DNA from 4 places in the Bradyrhizobium sp. CCGB12 genome. Region 3 is predicted to be linked to each of the others. Evidence: riboswitches for the same ligand, from Rfam matches in the RefSeq annotation. Region 3 holds a riboswitch; each other region holds the start of a gene.

Region 1 (4,884 bases), 1.5 Mb from region 3:
GCAGAAGCGGCGAAATCCTCGCCCATTGCGCCTTGGTCAGCTCATATCGCCTCCATCATCCGCACCGTGTCGAATCACGGTGCTCTATGAATCAGCTATCAACCGATTGGGAATCCTGAATGTCGATCGGCCCTAGGCGGGAGCATCGTTGCCAGTGATGCGCAGCCGGCTAGCTATGATCCGACGGTCACCCTCAATGACGAGCGTCGCGTGTTCGTCAAAATCGGCGCCAGCGAGGAATTGCCGTCGCCGAGTTCGCGCCTCTGGTGTGCCGCGGCATTTGTAGTGCGAGACCAGCGTCGACCGCCGTCCTACCGCACGCCGCGGAAGGAGCTCGATGTCCGCCCCGTGACAAGATCCCGTTCACGTGAAGGCGTAGTGCTTTTCAGTCGGTCTAATGATCGCGAAGCGCCGGGTTTTTCTCGTGAACGGAAGGGTAAAGTTCGATCCGCAGAGATCAGGTTGCCGCTCGTAGCTCCCGGGCAGCTGCGACCATGTTAACCAAGGCCGGACGCACTTCCTCCCACTTTCGGGTTTTCAGGCCGCAATCGGGATTAATCCATAGTTGAGAGTCGGAGAGCTGTTGGCGCGCGAGCGTCAGGAGGTGTTTCATCTCGGCCGTATCAGGAACGCGCGGCGAATGGATGTCATAGACGCCCGGACCGATCTGATTTGGGTACTTGTAGCTCCTGAAGGCGTCCAGCAGTTCCATCTTCGATCGCGACGTCTCGATCGAAATGACGTCGGCATCCATATCCGCGATAGCATCAATGATGTCGTTAAATTCGGAATAACACATATGAGTATGAATCTGCGTTTCGTCTGCAACGACTGAAGAGCAAATGCGAAAGCTGTCTACGGCCCAATCGAGATAGCTTTTCCACTGTGACTTGCGCAGCGGCAATCCTTCACGCAACGCCGCCTCGTCTATCTGAATGATTTTTGCTCCGGCGTTCTGAAGGTCGGCCACCTCGTCCCGGATCGCGAGCGCGATCTGTACGCAAGCCTTGCTCCGGGGGATATCATCACGAACAAACGACCAGTTCAGAATGGTCACCGGCCCAGTTAACATTGCCTTCACCGGCTTCTCGGTCATCGACTGCGCATAGCGCCACCAGTCGACCGTCATCGGCCTCGGACGGGAGACGTCTCCAAACAGAATCGGCGGACGGACGTAGCGTGAGCCATAGGACTGAACCCAGCCGTGTTTCGTGAAGGCGAAGCCCGATAGCTTCTCACCGAAATACTGCACCATGTCATTTCGCTCGAACTCGCCATGCACGAGCACATCGAGCCCTATGTCGTCCTGCCATCTCACTGCACGCGCCGTTTCCGCTTTGAGAAACTGCTCGTACTGCGCGTCACTCAACGTTCCCTGCGCGTGGGACGCACGGGCACGACGAATCTCCGCAGTCTGCGGGAATGATCCAATCGTCGTCGTTGGGTACGCTGGGAAGGCGAATCGCGCGCGCTGAAGCTCGACACGCTCAGCGTACGGCCTGTCGCGGCGACGCATTGTTTGGCCAATCGTCGTCATACGTCGGGTGACATCGGCGTTGTGAATCTTAGACGACTTCTCGCGAGCCACGGCCGCCCGTTTGGAAGCCGCAAGGCGGCGAGATACATGGGCATGATTGCCGGCGAGCGCACTTCCCAATGTGGCCAGTTCCTTGATTTTCTGGACCGAGAACGACAGCCAACTCTTTACATCGAAATCGAGATCGCTTTCGAGCTCCAGGTCGACTGGGACATGAAGCAGCGAACATGAAGGAGCGATCTCGACGCGGTCATGACCCAGCTTTGCGATAGTGGGCGCCAGCTTGTTGAACAAGTCCGGCAGATTGGAGCGCCAGACATTTCGCCCATCAATGACTCCAAGTGAGAGAACGAGATCGCTCCGGGCTATGGCGGCGATGAGGCTCAACTGATCTGAGCCCCGAACCAGGTCGACGTGAACGCCAGCCACGGGCAAGGCCAAGGCTGTATCGAGATTGTCGCCGAGGCTCCCGAAATAGGTAGCCAGCATGATTTTGAGGCCGGGTACCTGCTTTGCGAAATGGGTATATGCCCGCCGCAATGAGCCGCGTGATGCTTCGTCTAGGTCAAGGACTAGGCAGGGCTCGTCGAGCTGAACCCATTCCGCACCTCGCGCGGCTAGTTCACGAAGGACATCGACATAGACCGGTAGAAGCTGGTCCAGCAGCAACAGTGGATTGAACGCTGGATCTGCGCTCTTGCCGAGTTTCAGGAAGGTGACGGGTCCAACCAGCACGGAGCGCGTCTGGTATCCAAGGCTCTTTGCCTCCTCGTATTCCTCAATCGGCTTACGCGAGGAAAGCTTGAAGGTTTGGTCCTTGCGAAGTTCCGGGACCATGTAATGGTAGTTGGTGTCGAACCACTTTGTCATTTCCTGCGCTGCCGCGCCGTGTCGATGATCGGCATGCCCACGATCTGCATATTCTTCTGCGCCGCGCGCCATGGCGAAGTAGGTCTTGAGTGACACCGGCCCTGCCACCCAACCGTAAACGTCGGGAATCGCGCCGACCATCACGCTGGTATCGAGCACATGGTCATAGAGCGAGAAGTCGTTCGAAGGAATGACGGTCGCGCCGAGCGACTTTTGCCGGGCCCAGTTGGCGAGACGAAGTCCGGCCGCAGCCTCCAAGAGCTGCGCTTCGCTTGACTTACCGGCCCAGTAGCTCTCAACCGCGAATTTGAGTTCGCGGCGCGGACCGATGCGCGGCATACCCAGCGTTGCAACGCGAACTGAAATGTTGGACATCGCTTCAACCCCATGTTTGGAGGCGAGGCGAAGGTGGATGCGCGCAGGTACAGGCCGCCGCAGTGGCAACTGCTTGACGCACCACCGGGACACCCCGCCCGTGGACGAAATCGTTGCCGGGGCAGGTCTCCTGGCTCGCGGATCATCGCTGCTGTCCGGCCTTCCCGAAGCCAACCGGCCTCAGTGACAATATTGGACAGCGGCTCGCCGCTTACAGTTGCGGGGGCAGCGCCGGCATCACACCGGCTTCCCTCTTAGCTCCGGATCAAGCGAGACCCAGAGAACCTCGGACGGAATCAACTTCCTGCAAAACAATCGTTTCGTCAACCCTTCAACATCGCGGCCGCATCCTCCTGGCCGATTGGACACACGCCAAATGGGGAGACATCTGATCCGAGCCGCAACGCATGGCCAAGCCTCGTGACGTCCGCCCGAGTGGATTGTAAATATCTGCCGACCATTTGTGCGCGCGCGGGCTTCACACGTCTCCGGTACCGTTTGCCATCGGCTGGCTGCTGGCGACCGCCAGATCATGGTCGCGAAGTGTGGTCATCGGAAACAGTGGGTGCGCAGGCAGAGGCGTCTGGTCTTCGACTTCGGAGTCTCGATCAATTCGGGGCGTCGCGACGCGGCTTATCCGACGAAGCCGTGGAGGACCTTTTAAAAGAGCGTTCCGGCGCGAATCTGAGGCGGCATGTGCCTGCTGGGCGATTTCATCTCACTTTGACGGAACGGCAATGAAGCCTGGCGCGCTCTGTCGGACTGGGGGCAGGGCGTTGTGGCGATCTCGTGTCGAAAAGCCGTGATGCTATCGAGAGCGTCGCGAAGTACACATAGCATTTGATCAGAACGCGACGGAATGTTGCGATCACTACGAGGGAGAGTGTTTGCGCCGAGCGCATCTCGGACGGAGTCGCGTTGCGGCAAACCAGATTATGTAAAGGTACGGAGCACCGGCGTCGCATTTGTTGCATGCACAGCGCCATAAAGAGTAAGTTGTAAATCGCGATCATTGGCGCGGCCGTGCGGAAGCAACGCGAACTGATGGCATCTTTGTTGGGAGCGAAGATCGAGAGTGGCTGTTCAAGTTCGCCAAAGAGTATGACGTGCTAGTGCGGCCGCCCAAAACTGGTAGCGTGCATGAAGTGGCGCGAGCCAGACCTAAGCCCAGAGTTCTAGTGCTCCGCAGCTTCCCGACAGAGCCTCGAGCGGGTCGCCGACGACGGCGAGGTTGGCGCCCTGGCTCACGACCGCGGAACTGACCGGTGATCAGACTTCCGCCGCTAGCTGGTCGCGCCCTCGGTTTGTGCCCTCCGACCGGAATTGGATGGTGAACCAGTCGCTTAATCGACCGTTTGCTGGCTACGTACGCACCTTCTTCCAAGAGGCGTGAAGCCTTGGCATCCGGAAAAGCGGCGCGTCGACCAACTCGGGCCTTGAGGCCGCTAGCAGTTTGGCAGCTTCACGGACATCCGGGCTGCAAGTTTTGAAGAGCATTTCAGTGAAAGAGCATCGCGACTGCCCGCCATATCCCAGCCCAGAGCAGCGCATTAAAAAGGAGCGCTGCAATCAGCCCGTAGTTCCAAACCCTCCTCGGTCGCGAATCATTGCCATGTGATCTGCAATAGGCGGTGTTGCGTTTGAGCGTCGGTTGTCTCATGGGGCAGCGTTCTTCCTACACTGATCAAGAGCCATGGCGACATATGCTGCTGAGTTGGCTCCAGCGAGACCTGCGTCGCATTGGCGGCTACGGTCATCATCGGCAATCGGCATGCCATGCGAAGAACGTCACAGCGCTGAGAAAAGCGGCGTCTGAGCCGGCCGGCAGAGTGATTTAGCTACGCCATTGTCGGGTTATCGACATAGACGTCCTAAGCCGGACATCACCGACACGAGAAGGCGTCCTTTCAAACAGAAGTATGCCTGCACGGCTTAGCTTCTCCTCATTCGCTGGGAGCTATCGGCCGAAAGGCGCTCAAGCAATGCGGCAATGTTTAAGGATGTTCTCGCAGCTTGATGGCGGCTGGGCGAGAAGTCTGCTGGTGAGACATTCCAGGAAGGTGTCCTCGAGCGCCAAAGGCTGCAGGACATTCTTGGTCAAG
Region 2 (4,884 bases), 220 kb from region 3:
TCTACGACCGCAAGGGCCACCTCGTCGCCAACTCGCTGCAGCGCTACGGCTTCACCAGCCAGGAGATCGTGCGGCAATCCGACGGCTCGTTCGAGATCCGCATCGCCTCGCGCTCGCGCGCCGGCAACTGGCTGCCGACCGGCGGCATCGAGCGCTACGCCCTGATGCTGCGCCTCTACGACACCCCGGTCGGGGTCGCCACGCGTACCCAGCGCGATGCGCCGATGCCCACCATCAGCACGGTGGGCTGCTCATGATCCGCCTGCTGTTCACCATCGTCGCCGGCATCGTTCTGGGCCTCGTGGTCCATCTCGTCAGCGTGCTGGCGCTGCCACGGATCGCGACGCAGGATGCCTATTCGCGGCTGACGCCGATGACGAAGCTCAACGGCGTCACCCAGCTTCCCCTCGCCGATCCGCAGACCTCACCGATGCCGTTCATGGACCCGGCCTTTGCGCTCGCGATCTGCCGCTACGACCTCACGGGCGGGCCGCTCAAGCTCACGGTGCCCGTCAGCCAGGCCTACACCTCGGTGTCGTTCTACACCCGCAACGAGATCGCCTATTACGCCATCAACGACCGCTCGGCGGGCCGCAAGGTGATCGAGCTCGACCTGATGACGGAAGCGCAGCACAACGAGCTGCCCGAGGACGAAGAGGTCACCGCGGCCGACCGGCTGATCATCGATTCCCCAAGCACGACGGGCCTGATCGTGATGAAGGCGCTCGCCGCCGAGCCGGGCCTCATGCCGCAGGCCCAGGCCACGCTTCAAGCCGCAACCTGCGCGCCGCAGACCGAAGCGCCCGCCAAGGCCGAAGCGCCGCGCGGCCGCCGCTGAGCAGGCCGCTTCGGCGGCGCAACAACAAAAACATGAAAAACAACCCCATGCACAGTAGCGAGGGCGTTGAAATCATTGCGCTCTTCGGTTGACGATCAGAAGCAGCCGGGCCGCGCGCCTTCGCCCCTTTGACACGTCGGGCAAAACACCGGCATATTGGCATCATCGAGAGTTTGTCACACCCGCGCGGGAAGCCGTCCGCCGCGGGTGTTTTCATGGTGGTGTCAACGATTCGTTTGAAGTGAGACACGGATTTCTACGTCGGCCCGTGCGGGTCGAGCAAAACTGCAACACAGTGCCGCCATCAGACGACCCGCCGGCTAAAGTCTCCGCGCGAATGTTGACGCGTATAGTGCCAGATGCCAGTTTCGTGATCGGTAGTGTCCGCGAGGACAATCCAAGGGAATGCGGTGCGTCCGTTACGGCGGGCAATTCCGCGGCTGCCCCCGCAACTGTAGGCGGATAGCCGACGGCCAAACGAACCACTGGAGCCCCGAATTGGGCCTCTGGGAAGGCGGTCGAAGGCGATGACCCGCGAGCCAGGAAACCTGCTGCCAGCCATGAGTCACGCGCGAACGCATTGGGCGGGGTGCCCCGATGTCGGAGGAGTAGCCAGCGCATCTGCCGCCTAGGGCGAAGGCAGATGACAAAGGCAACCGCGGTGACAGTTTGTTTGCGTCGCCGCAGAGCATTGTCGTGCAATATCATTTCGTTTCTGGCATTGCGCCGGAGTTTTCGCGTGTTCGTATCGGTATCTCTCAGGGCTTCGCAGGCCAAATTCGGGGCGCTACACCTGCCCTGCTCGCCTTAGCTCTTTCGACATCGCTGTCCTCAGTGGCGACGGCACAGACTGCGGCTCCCGGTGCCTCCCAGGAGGTCGGACCGGTGATCGTCTCACCGGCCATGTCCAAGCCGGCTCCCGCCGTCAGCCCTGGCAATCAATGGTCGCGGACCGCGCGACGCGTCCCGGCGCGTAACCGTAGTGGTGCAGTGGTCGCGGCTCCGGCGGCGCAGCCGTCAAGCGGCCCGGTGCAGACGCCGCTCAACACGGCCGCCGTTACCGATGTCGGCTCTCGGCTCGGGATCACGGCGCGGGAAATGCCCGCGACCGTCGAGGTCATCAGCCAGCAGACGATGCAGGATCAGGGCATCAGGACCACGACCGAGGTCGCCAAGGCTGCGGTCGGCGTCACCGGCGGCGATGCGCCCGGCGCGCCCGCGATCTTCTCGATGCGCGGCTTTTCCGGTGACCAGCTCAGCACGCTCTACAACGGCATCCCGATCGGGCCCTCGACCATGACCGGCCGCCCCATGGATGTGGCAGGCCTCCAGCAGGTCGAGATCATCAAAGGGCCGGACTCGCTGGTGGCGGGCCTCGGCGCGACCGGCGGCGCAATCAACTATGTCACCAAGGCGCCGCACACTGGCCCGATCGTCAACGACGCCTTCACCTCCTACGATTCCTTCAACGGCTACCGCGCCGGCTACGGCTCCGGCGGCAGCACGCTGATCAACGGACTCGATTATCGCTTCGACATCAGCCATTTCAACGACAAGAGCTTCATCGACGATGCCTATTCGAAGCTGAGCAATGTCTCCGGGCAGTTGAACTATCGCGTCAACGACAGCCTGAAGGTCTGGGGCGCGGCCGAGTACAGGCAGGACAAGGACCGTTTCTACTGGGGAACGCCGATCGTGCCGGCGAACGCGCCGGGCGTTGTGCCGACATCGGGGATCGTCTCCGGGACCTGGAGCAATTACTACCTCGGCGGCGGCACGCCTGTTACGCCCACCATCGACGCGCGCACGCTGACGACGAATTACAACGTGCTCGACAATCGTAGCGGAGCGGGCGAGCTCTGGCTGCGGTCAGGCTTTCAATGGGACATCACCAACAACGTCTCGCTGAAGAGCCAGGTTTACGGCTATGACGCCCATCGGCACTGGTTCAACAACGAGATCACGTCGTTCGACCAGACCGTCGGCAATTTTGCCGGCGCGCAGAGCATTTATCGTGAGCGCCTAGCGCTGGATCACGCACAGCGGCTCTACGGCAACATCACCGACCTGACTATCAATTCCGATATCGGCGGCATGGACAATCGTTTCGTCGCAACCGTGGCCGCGAGCAACAACCAGTTCAACGTCTCGCAGGACACGCTGTTCTTCAGCGATTACGTCGATTTGCTTAATCCGGACCGCGGTCTTTATGGTCCACGAAGCGACGAGAAGATCTACACCCGCGTCAACACCGCCTCGCTGTCGTTCGAGGACCGGCTCAAGCTGACATCGACCTTCGCGCTTATCGGCGGCATTCGCTTCGAGGACATCAAGCTAGACCGCACGCGCTACTCCCCCGACGGCGTGCTGCGCACCGACCGCGGCTATCCGTTCTCGAAAGTGTTCAATCCCGTCACCGGCCGCGTCGGCTACACCTGGGAGGTTACCCCGGGCGTCATGCTTTACAGCCAGTATGCGACGGCGGCCGACCCGACGGTCGCCAACATCTTCATCCTCGCGCCACAGGTGCCGTTGCTGCTGACGACGTCGCGAACCTACGAGACCGGCGTGAAAGTGCAGTCGGCTGACAAGCGCACCGAGTTCACCGCGTCCGCGTTCGATATCGAGCGCAAGAACGTCTACGTCCCCGAAAGCGGCATCGTCTTCAACGTCGCCGGCAAGATCGCCTCCAAGGGCATCGAGCTCGCCGCAGCGACCAATCCGTTCGGCGGGCTGAAGCTGTGGGGCAATGTCGCCTTCGTGCAGTCGCGCTTCGTCGACTTCAGTTACGTCGACGGCAACGGAGTGTTCCAGTCCTACTCCGGCAATACGCCGCCCAATGTTCCGAACTTCGTCGCCAATGCCGGTGCGTCCTACCGCTTCGAGACGGCCTTACCGGTGGAGATCGGTGCGTCCATGCGCCATGTCGGCGACCGCTTCAACTACCAGGACAATCTGGTTGTCATGAATGCCTACACGACCTTCGATGCGTTTGCGTTCGTCGACATTCCAAAGTCATATTTCACGGGTGTCGAGAAGACGCGGATCAGTTTCCGCGTGAGAAACCTGACCAACAAGCTCTACGCGGCGTGGGGCGATCCCGGATACACCGACCAGATCATTCTCGGTGCGCCCCGCAGCTACGAGGTGGCAGCGTCGTTCAAGTGGTAGTGGTAGCGCGCAGCCGGCAAGGCGCGCGCGATCCGATCTTCATGCGGGATCCTCGCCTTTGAGCGATGGCCCGCCGGCGCCGCGCACCCGATATGAGCGAGTGACCGACACAGACACGCCAGACTGCATCTCTGCCTGGCGGATCGCGTCTCGTTCGAAGCCAAAATGAGACTACTATTTTGTCGCTCGGCACCGATTGACTCGATAATTAGTTTACACTAATCATAAGCTACAACTAATTATCTCTCTTGCTACTGGAGGACCCGCAGGCATGACCGGCGCCGCGCGGGGTAGCTATGGCTAAAGACAGCGCGCAACTGGCTGCTCTCGGCGATCCTACTCGCAGGCAGATATTCGAACTGGTGGGCGCCCGGCCTCGCACAGTCGTTGAAATCACGCGCGAGCTGACCGTCTCACAATCGGCCGTATCACAGCATCTCAAGGTTCTGCGCGAATCCCGCCTGGTTCGTGCTGAGCCGAAGGGTGCCAGCAACGTCTATCACATTGATCCAGCAGGGCTCGGCCAGATGCGCGCGTGGCTCGACAGATTCTGGAGCCACACGCTGGCAGCTTACAAAGAAGCCGTAGAAAAACCACGGGAGAACCAGCAATGAACGCACGTATATCGGCTGCGCCTATCAAACAGTCTATCGTCGTCGAGGCGCCCATCGAGCGCGCGTTCAAGGTCTTCACCGAAGACTTCGGAAGCTTCAAGCCGCGCGAGCACAATCTGCTCGCTGTTCCCATCGCAGAGACCGTGTTCGAACCTCACGTGGGCGGACACATCTATGATCGAGGTATTGACGGCAGCGAATGCCGCTGGGCGCGTGTGCTGGCCTTTGAACCGCCCCATCGCGTGCTTAGCTGGGACATCA
Region 3 (4,884 bases):
GGCGATGTTGCCCCACAGCCGCAACGGCTCGATCGGCCTGACGGACGCGGCGAGCTCGACGCCCTTCGACTCCTGTCGTCCGGCGATGTTAAGCTGCATGCCGCCGGCGGCGGCATAGACGTTCTTGCGCACGATGTCGTAGGCCGAGAACGACCACTCCGCCCGGTTGTCCCAGAACAGGTGCTTGACGCCGGTCTCATAGGTACGCGAGGTGGTCAGGTCGAGCGGCTGGGTCGGTGCGAGCAGGAAGATGTTGTTGGCCGAGACGTCAGCGCCAGTCGCGTACTGGCTGAAGAAGGTCAGGCCGGGCACGGCATCCCACGTGTAGCCGATACGACCCGTCACCGGTGCCCAGTCTATCGAGTACGGGAAGCCGGCCTTCACCAGCCCGTTGACATCGGTCGAATTGCGGTCGAGCCCGATATGCTCGACGCGGAGGCCACCGACCAGTGCAAATGTGCGGGTCAGCTTCAGCCGGTCCTCGAACGAGAGCGCCTCGTTGTCGATGCGCGCGGTCTGCTGCTTGGTCGTGAGCGAGCCGTAGAAGCCACGGCTGGGATCGACCAAAGAGACAAAATCGTTCGGGAAGGTCGCCGAGCCCGGCCTGACGAAATCAAGGTAGCTCGACGACAGCGTCGTGACCATGCGGTTGTCGAATCCGGCGATATTCGCATCCCAGACCAAGTCGGTGATGTTGCCGACCAGCCGCTGGCTATGCGCGACGTAGAAGCGCTCGCGATATACCTGGTTGTTCGTGGAATCGAACGCCTCGATCTCGTTGTTGAACCAGGTGCGGTCTGCGCCGTAGCCATAGGCCTGGCTCTTCAGCGTCAGGTCGGGCGCCAGCTTCAGCTCGAAGCCGCCGCGCAGCCAGACCTCCTGCGCCACGTTACGATTGTCGAGGACGTTGTAGTTGGTGTTGAAGGTGCGGTCGTCGATCGTGACAGCCCCAAGATCGGTCCTGTTGAAATAATTGCCGGAGACGATCCCCGTCGTCGCGTGCGAGCCGCTGAAGGCGACCGCCACCAGCGGCGCACCCCAATACGCCTTCGAGCGGTCTTCCCGGTACTCGATCGCGCCCCAGATCTTGAGACTGTCGGAGACGCGGTAGTTGAGCTGGCCGGAGACGTCGAAAGTCTTGGTGTTGGTGTCGTCGGCAAAGCCGTTGAGCGAGGCGCGGCTGATGTCGAAGCGATAGTCGAGGCCCCGCACATTGGTGCTGCCGCCCGAGCCGTAATGCGCGCGGAACGAGTTCAGGGAATCCCAGGAGAAATCAGCTTCGTTCCGGATCGCTCCGGTATGCGGCTGCTTGGTGATCAAGTTGATGGCGCCGCCGGCCGCGCCCTCGCCCGACATCAGCGAGGCCGGGCCTTTCAAAAATTCAACGGCTTCAAGATTGGCGGTGTCAATGATCCGCGAAGTCATGTTCTGCGGGCCGATCTTGATGCCGTTATAGAGCGTGTTGATCTGGCTGTTGGTGAAGCCGCGCATGGAGAAGGCCGCGGGCTCGGCCGGATTATCGCCGGAGGTCACACCGACCGCACCCTGCGCCACCTCGGACACGGTGCGATAGCCCTGCTCGCGCATGGTCTGGGCCGAGATCACCTCGACGGTCGCGGGCGTCTCCTGCACGGTCAGGCCGAGGCGCGAGGCGCTTTCGGCGATCGCATTGGTGTTGAGCGGTGTTTGCGCTGCGTCGGTCGGAACGACAGGCTTGGGCGCTGCGGGTGCCGGTGTCGGCCGGCGTGCAGCCGCACGGCGTGCGCTCTGCGCCTCCCGGCCCACTGGCCTCGCCTGCTTGCGGGATTGAGCCGGCGACACCTCGACGGGTGGCAGGGGTTCGCGGGTCTGCTGCGCCAGCGCGGCAGGAACATCGACGGCGGCGAGCGACGTAAGGGCCGCGGAGGCGAGGAGGAATCTGCGCGGTGGTACACGACGGATGGAAGACACGGTTTTGGGCATCGGTATGACGTCAGTGGCACGTCACCGCGAACGAGGTCTCACCTTTGGCCCTTCAGCCGTCCGATGAAGCCGAATGTCTGTACTCCCCGACCGACATCTTCGCGTGTGACCACGGCTGACGGCAGGTCTCCTGGCTCGCGGGTCGTGACCGCTTCGTCGCCTTCCCGGGACCGAGGACCCAGTGGCTTCTGACGAAGGATTCACCGCTTACAGTTGCGGGGGCAGCCGCGGCATTGGGGACAACGTCCCCGCACCGCATTCCCTTTTCATCCCCTTTCGGGGAAACCGTCGCAGCCATCTAGGATTACGATCAAGACAGAGTCAATGTGCAAGCTGCGGCGGTATTGCCACAGCAACCAACTTCCTTGGAGACGAGCATGGAAGGCGAGACCTTCCTCTGGCTGATACGGCATGCGCCGGTCGACGGCATCGCGGGAACGATCCATGCGGCCGACGCGCCGGCCGATCTCGGCGATCCCACGCAATTCCAGGCACTGCGGCAGCGCCTGCCAGGAGGCGCGGCGAGCTATGCCAGCCCGTCGCGGCGCACGGTCGAGACCGCGCAGGCGCTGGGGCTCGCGCCAGAGCTGGTGCCCGAGTTCAGCGAACAGGATTTTGGCGACTGGACCGGCCGTCGGCATGACGAGATCGCCGCGGCTGGCGACGAGACCCATGCGCAATTCTGGAGCGATCCGGCGCACGGGCGGCCACCGGGCGGCGAGAGCTTTGAAGATCAGGTCGCGCGCGTCCGGCTGGGTCTGTCACGGATCGGAGCCGGACCAGCAACGCTCGTCGTGCATTCCGGCACGATCCGCGCTGCACTCTGCATCGCGCTGGATCTGACACCGCAAGGGGCCTTGCGCTTCGTGATCGATCCGCTGTCGCTGACCCGGATCGACCGGCTCGCGAGCGGCTGGCGCGTCGTGTCGGTCAATCAGCGCGCGGCTTGATGCGTATCAGGCCGGCCGGTCCGGCACATTGGCCTGCGCGAAGGTTGCCATGCCGTTGTGGAGGCTGCAGGCGAGGCGCACCAGCGGCAATGCGATCGCGGCGCCCGATCCCTCGCCGAGCCTGAGATCGAGGCTGATCAACGGCTGCACGTTCAGCGCACGCAGCACCAGCCGATGCCCCTGCTCTGCCGATTGATGCGACGGCAACAGGAACGGCCGGCACGAGGGATTGAGACGTACGGCTACGAGCGCTGCGACCGACACGATGAAGCCATCGATCAATACGGGGATGCGGCGCTGTGCGGCCGCAATGATGGCGCCTGAGATCGCCGCGATCTCCAAACCGCCGATGGCACACAGGATCTGCTCCGGCGTCGCTCCCGCAACGCCATGCCGCGCGATTGCAGCATCAATCACGCGCGCCTTATGCACGCGGCCGGCCGCGTCGATGCCGGTACCGCTGCCCGCGATCTCCTCGGCGTTGATGCCGAGCAGGCTTGCTGCAATCGCCGCCGCCGTCGTGGTGTTGCCGATGCCCATCTCTCCGAAGATCAGGAGATCGGGCTGATGGGCCTCCGCGCGCGCGACGGCGCGCCGACCGGTTTCGAAGGCGAATGCCAACTCGGCAGGTGTGAGCGCGGCTTCGACGCTGAAATCGCGCGTGCCACGACGCGGCTTGTCGGTAACGACGCCCGCCATCTCCGCCTCGGCCAGCGTACCGGCATCGACGACTTCGAGGTTCGAGCTAAGCTCACGCGCCAGCACCGAGATCGCAGCACCGCCCGAGGCAAAATTCGCCATCATCGCGATGGTCACGGCTTGCGGATAGGCCGACACGCCCTGCGCGACGATGCCGTGATCACCGGCGAACACGATGATCGGCACGCGCGCGGCGCGGGGCTGCTCCGTCGCCTGCAGGCCCGCAAGCTCGATGGCGAGCTGCTCGAGCCGGCCGAGAGCGCCGGTCGGCTTGGTCAATTGCGCCTGCCGCCCGATCGCTGCCTCGCGATGATGCGCGGAGATCTCAGGGCATTTCTGGGTGACCCATTCGGGGAGCATGCTGCCTCGCTTACATCAGGCGCTTGAGAATGTAGCTGTCCATGATCCAGCCATGCCGCTCGCGCGCCTCTTGCCGCAGGGCGACGATGCGCGGGCCGACTTCGGCGAGCGGACCAGACATGATGATCTGATCGGGCATGCCGAGATAGGCGCCCCACCAGATGTGGAGCCCGGCCGGATCGAGCGACTGGAACGCCGCGCCGCCGTCGAGCATCACCACCACGGTGTCGACGCCCTGCGGCCAGCCGCCTTCGCGCAGGCGGCGGCCTGTCGTGACCAGGAACGGCTCGCCGATGTCGTTGAGCGGCAGCGCATGCGCCGCGCACAACGCCTGGATCGAGGTGATCCCGGGCACGACCTCTATATCAGGCAACGGATTGAGCCGCCGTGCGATGCGCAGCGAGGAATCGTAAAGCGATGGATCGCCCCAGATCAACAGCGCGACCTTGCCGTTACCTTCGAGATGATTCGCGATCGTTTGCGACCAGGTCGCGGCCACGGCATCGTGCCAATCGTCCACGCCCTTGCGGTAATCCGTCTCGCCCGCATCGCGCACGGGAAGATCGAACTCGGCGATCCGCGTGCTCGCGCTGGTGAGCACGTCCGCGCAGATCGTTCGCCGCAGATCCGCAAGATCGGATTTCGCCGTCCCCTTGCGGGGGATCAGGACGAGATCGGCGGCGTTGATGGCACGGATCGCGGCGCGCGTGAGCTGCCCGGGATCGCCGCAACCGATGCCTATCAGGGAGAGCGTGAGCATCGCGAGCGCGAAGGACGGCCGCACCGTCCTTCGCTGGTCTCTTATGCCGCGTTGTGCAGGCGCGGCGTGACGAGGCCGGGCGCGGTGACACCGCGCAGCGATTTCGCCAGCGCCAGCACCGCGAGATCGGCGAGCGGCTCGATCACGATCACC
Region 4 (4,884 bases), 4.6 Mb from region 3:
GAACGCCTCCAGCGAGCTCTCCGCATTTGAGCCCGTCATCGCGCCGATGCGCGCAAAGGCCCAGTTGGTGGCGGCGCCGTAGTTCAGCACGCGCCCTTTCCTCGCCTGCCGCTCATACCAGGACCCGACCGGCAGCACACCGGCCTCGAGATCGAGCGTGGTCGTCACGCCGTCGAACGCCTGCATGCGGTCGGCCGGGATCGACTGGCCATGCGCGTGCAGATCGATGAAGCCGGGCGCGACCACGAGGCCGGTGGCGTCGATGACCCGCTCCGCGCCGCCGAGCGAGGAGCCAACCGCGGCGATCTTGCCGTCCACAACCGCCACGTCGCCGATGGCGTCCATCCCGCTCGCGGGATCCACCACCCGGCCACCAGAGATCACCAAGCTGCTCATTCCACACTCCTCCGCGCTGAAGTCGCATCAAGGCAGATTCTGGAAGGAACGACCACCTCCACCGAGGCCGATGCATCATGCTCGCACGGAAGGTCATTTGGCAGGCAATTCGCAGACACGCCGTCGCGTCCTCGCGGCATGTTCTGCCCGAGCTGCGCTCTCCTCTTCACACCCTCTCGCCAGAAAGGGCGCAGGGAAGACCGGGCGCCGGCTGGCACCCATAAGACCCCTGCGCTGAACGAATGCACACGCAGTGCACAGGGGAGACACAGGGCAGCCGAGACCAGGCCTTCCCTGCGCGATGGTTTGACGGCCTATGCCGCGCTCTCCCGGGAGCCGAGTTCCTTCTGGCCTCCCTCACCCCTGCGAAATTCACGACACCGCGCCGGTTGACGCGATGACGCCTTCGCCAAGGCTTGACCGTAGCAACGACGGCCAGGACCACACGGTTTCGCCGTACGCGGACGACCCTGCTTCGCCAAGAGGCTTCGCAGGGCACAGGCGCCGTCCGTCTTCGCAGGACGTGCCATGCTCACGAGGTTCATCTCGCCCTGCACGCCACAGCCCGCCTTCAACGCCGCCCGCGTCCACCGCAATCCCAGCCCGCGTTCGTGACGACGTACGACCGCCCCTTTGGTGGGCCGGGACGGGCGACACATACGACAAATCCGAATTTCGGTAAAGTGGAATATTTTTGCGAGAAGGGACTGACGCTGAGTCGAGCTGCCGGACGAACGCTGAGCGATCGGCACGTCGGGCCGATGACGGTGCGGCGCGTTGATCTGTCTCGGGACGGCTAGTTGACAGCCCTTTGCAAATAAAACTAGGGTGCCTGCGACGGTTCTCCTTCGGGAGATCAATAGGGAATACGGTGCGGGGATCCCCCAACGCCGTGGCTGCCCCCGCAACTGTAAGCGGTGAGCCTTCGCCAAACGCCACTGGGCCTGCGGGCCTGGGAAGGCGGCGACAGGTAACGACCCGCGAGCCAGGAGACCTGCCGTCAGTCGTGGTCACACGCGAGCACATTGGGCGGGGTGTCCTGGTGGGTGTTGGGCTGCCGTCCTCTTGGGGCAGTGGCCAGACTGCGTTCGCGGTGACGTGCCACGTTATCGCGAGTCCTATTGATGACCTCCCGTACCATCTTCGCGCCACGGCATCGCCGCGCGTTGCTCCGTTCAGTTGCATTCTCCTGTTTCGTGTTGTCGACAGACGGCTGGGCACAGTCCGCAAGTCCGGTCCAGATGCTCGACCCCGTGGTGGTGCAGCCGCCGGCAACGCCGCCGAGTACCCGCAGCACCCGACGCAGTTCTGCTGCCGCCCGCGCCGCGCGTTCGCGCCAGCAGCACAACATGGCTGCCAACACCGATACACCGATTTCCGCGCCGACTGGACCTGTCTTCGCCGCGCCGACGCTCAACCTCACCGGCGCGACCACGGCGGGCAGCCGGCTCGGCCTCACACGACTGCAGACTCCGGCCAGCGTGGAGGTGATCTCCGCTGAAACCATCGCCGAGCGCGGCCAACAGAACATCGTCGACGCGGTAACGCAAAACGCCACCGGCTTCACGGCGAGCCCGGCACCGGGCAATGGCGGCGTCTCGTTCAATACCCGCGGCTTCACGGGCCTCGGCTCCGTCATGACGCTGTATGATGGCACCCAGCTCTATATCGGCGCCGGGACGGTGACCTTTCCGTTCGACACTTGGTCGACCGAGCGCATCGAGGTGCTGCGCGGCCCTGCATCGGTGTTGTACGGCGCGGGCGCGGTCGGCGGCGCCATCAACGTGGTTTCAAAACTGCCGTTGTGGATCTCCCGCAACCAAGCCGAGGTCTCGCTGGACAGCAACACGACGCGGCGAATTGCCGTGGACAGTGGCGGTCCGGTCAGCGAGAACGTCGCCTATCGGATCACCGCCTCCGGCAACATGTCGGATGGCTGGGTCGATCGCGACAACACCTCGAATGTCGCGCTTCATGCCGTGGTCCAGATCAAGCAGAGCGAAGACGTCACCTGGACGCTGTCTACGGACTACGGTGACCGCGACCCTTCGCGCTACTTCGGCACGCCGCTGATCAACGGCAGGCTCGACGAATCGCTACGTTTCAAGAATTACAACGTCAGCGACAGCCACATCCGCTACCAGGACAGCTGGAATCAGGTGAAGACCGAATGGCAGATCGCCGACGGAATTTCGGTTCAGAACACACTTTACTATCTTAACTCCAAGCGGCACTGGAAGGACGTCGAAAGCTACGCCTATAACCCCGCCACTGGCCTCATCAACCGAAGCAGCTACATCGAGATTTTTCACGATCAGCAGCAGGTCGGCAATCGCATGGATGCGAAATTCCGCGGGCATGTCCTTGGTATGGCCAATGAGTTCGTCGCAGGCTTCGACGTCAACAGCATCAATTTTACCCACACCAACAATTCACCCTACGGCGGCTCGTCGTCCGTCAACCCGTTCAATTTCGTTCCGGGCGTATTCAACAGCCCAAACGCCACAATTCCGGGTTACGGCAGTGTGACTAACCAGTATGCGCTATTTGCCGAGAACAGGCTGTCGGTCACCGAGCAACTGTCCTTGATTGCCGGCATCCGCCAGGACGAACCGACAATCACGCGCACTGACTATGTCTCGCCGGCCAACCACTTCGAGAAATCGTTCTCCTCGACAACCTGGCGCGCCGGAGCGGTCTATACACCGGTCAAGGATCTCGCTTTCTATGGCCAGTACGCCACCGCGGTCGATCCGGTCGGAGGGCTCATCTCACTGTCCTCCGCAAACAAGAGCTTCGACCTGGCCACCGGCAGACAGATCGAAATTGGTGTTAAGCAATCGTTCTGGGGCGGCCGCGGCGAATGGACTCTGGCCGGCTATGAGATCGTGAAGAACAACTTGCTGGCACGCGACCCCAACATTCCTTCGCTGACCGTCCAGGTCGGCCAGCAATCATCGCGCGGCGTCGAAGCATCGGTCGGCTTCCTGCTCGATTATGGTTGGCGAATCGATGCCAATACCGCCTTCCTGCGCGCGAAGTACGATGACTTCGTGCAGGCGGTCGGCGGCGGAAGTGCGAATTATGCCGGTAACGTACCTGTCAATGTACCGCAGAACGTCTCCAATATCTGGGCGACCTGGGCTTTTGCACCGAACTGGTCGGCCAACGCGGGCGTACAGATCGTCGGCAGGACTTATGCGGACAATGCCAACACGGTGACACGCCCGGCCTACAACATTGTCAATGCCGGCGTGCAATGGAAGCCTGATCTCAACACCACCGTGTCGTTCCGCATCTACAATCTCTTCGACGAGGTGTACACGATGTCGGGCGGCACCACTCAGTGGCTGCTCGGCATGCCACGCACTGCGCAGCTCGCGGTCAACGTGAAGTTCTGAGCGTGGCACGAACCCTGAAACGCACACTTCGGCGGTGGCTATACATCGGCCACCGCTGGGTCGGCATCGTCACCTGCCTGTTTTTCGCCATGTGGTTCGTTTCCGGCGTGGTGATGATGTACGTCGCTTTTCCCGGCCTTTCCGACAAGGAAAGGCTGGCAGCGCTTCCTGATATTGAATGGGAGAAAGTGGCGTTGTCGCCGGACGACGCGATGAAGACGGCGGGCGCCACGCGCTATCCGCGCGATCTTCGGCTTTCCATGCTGGCCGACGAGCCGGTGTATCGGATAGCCGGCTGGGACGGCAAGCGGCGGGCGATCTCTGCAGCCGATGGCCGGGACATCACCGGTGTTTCCGAACAGCAGGCGCTTGCGGTCGCACAACATCATCCCGCAAGTACATCGCCGCAGCTCGAAGAACTCATCGATCGGGACCAATGGAGCGTGACGGCCCGCTACGATCCGCTGCGACCGCTTTACATCATTACGCTCGGCGACAATGCCGGTACCAAGCTCTATGTCTCCTCACGCTCCGGCGAGATCGCGCTCGACACCAACCACACCGAACGCGTCTGGAACTGGCTCGGCTCGATCCCGCACTGGATCTATCCGACCGTGCTGCGCAAAGATGGGCCGCTGTGGCGGCTGGTCGTGCTTTGGATCTCCGGTATCTGCCTGATCATCGGCGTCACCGGCATCTGGATCGGCATCCTTCGCGTACGCCTGAAGCGGCGCTATGCGAGCGGCAGGATCACGCCTTATCGTGGCTGGATGGCATGGCACCACATCACCGGCCTGATCGCGGGTATCTTCGTGCTGACCTGGACATTCTCCGGTTGGCTTTCGCTCAATCCCGGCGAATATTTCGCAAGCCGCAACACGGCGCGCGAGGTGCTGCAACGCTATGCCGGCCATGATGCGCCGACGATTGCGACGAAGCTGCCAACGCCGCAATCCGCCGTGGTCGAAGCGCGCTTTGTCTGGCTTGATGGCAGCGCGATGATGATCGCCGCGTCGCGTGATGGCACGCAAAGACCTCTGGATGTGACGTCGGGCCAATCGGCAACACTTCCGCAGGATCGCCTCTG

Evidence for each region. Region 3 has a riboswitch for cobalamin ahead of NLM27_RS18700 (TonB-dependent receptor domain-containing protein). Riboswitches for the same ligand answer to the same signal wherever they lie in the genome.
Region 1: it holds a riboswitch for cobalamin, as region 3 does, so the genes downstream of both, metE (5-methyltetrahydropteroyltriglutamate--homocysteine S-methyltransferase) here and NLM27_RS18700 (TonB-dependent receptor domain-containing protein) in region 3, are expected to answer to the same signal.
Region 2: it holds a riboswitch for cobalamin, as region 3 does, so the genes downstream of both, NLM27_RS19600 (TonB-dependent receptor domain-containing protein) here and NLM27_RS18700 (TonB-dependent receptor domain-containing protein) in region 3, are expected to answer to the same signal.
Region 4: it holds a riboswitch for cobalamin, as region 3 does, so the genes downstream of both, NLM27_RS39365 (TonB-dependent siderophore receptor) here and NLM27_RS18700 (TonB-dependent receptor domain-containing protein) in region 3, are expected to answer to the same signal.

The regions. Positions count from the first base shown of each region.
Region 1 covers NZ_JANADO010000001.1:5,491,409-5,496,292, reverse strand. Annotated here, with positions in the region: gene NLM27_RS44040 (transposase) at 1-26, opposite strand, end outside; gene metE (5-methyltetrahydropteroyltriglutamate--homocysteine S-methyltransferase) at 458-2,782, opposite strand; cobalamin riboswitch at 2,885-3,077, opposite strand.
Region 2 covers NZ_JANADO010000001.1:4,170,715-4,175,598, forward strand. Annotated here, with positions in the region: gene NLM27_RS19590 (DUF1214 domain-containing protein) at 1-257, shown strand, start outside; gene NLM27_RS19595 (DUF1254 domain-containing protein) at 254-838, shown strand; cobalamin riboswitch at 1,200-1,409, shown strand; gene NLM27_RS19600 (TonB-dependent receptor domain-containing protein) at 1,724-4,009, shown strand; gene NLM27_RS19605 (helix-turn-helix transcriptional regulator) at 4,306-4,623, shown strand; gene NLM27_RS19610 (SRPBCC family protein) at 4,620-4,884, shown strand, end outside.
Region 3 covers NZ_JANADO010000001.1:3,948,853-3,953,736, forward strand. Annotated here, with positions in the region: gene NLM27_RS18700 (TonB-dependent receptor domain-containing protein) at 1-1,950, opposite strand, end outside; cobalamin riboswitch at 2,065-2,267, opposite strand; gene NLM27_RS18705 (histidine phosphatase family protein) at 2,340-2,912, shown strand; gene cobT (nicotinate-nucleotide--dimethylbenzimidazole phosphoribosyltransferase) at 2,919-3,971, opposite strand; gene cobF (precorrin-6A synthase (deacetylating)) at 3,982-4,731, opposite strand; gene NLM27_RS18720 (energy-coupling factor ABC transporter permease) at 4,773-4,884, opposite strand, start outside.
Region 4 covers NZ_JANADO010000001.1:8,546,806-8,551,689, reverse strand. Annotated here, with positions in the region: gene NLM27_RS39370 (amidohydrolase family protein) at 1-396, opposite strand, end outside; cobalamin riboswitch at 1,218-1,413, shown strand; gene NLM27_RS39365 (TonB-dependent siderophore receptor) at 1,521-3,797, shown strand; gene NLM27_RS39360 (PepSY domain-containing protein) at 3,800-4,884, shown strand, end outside.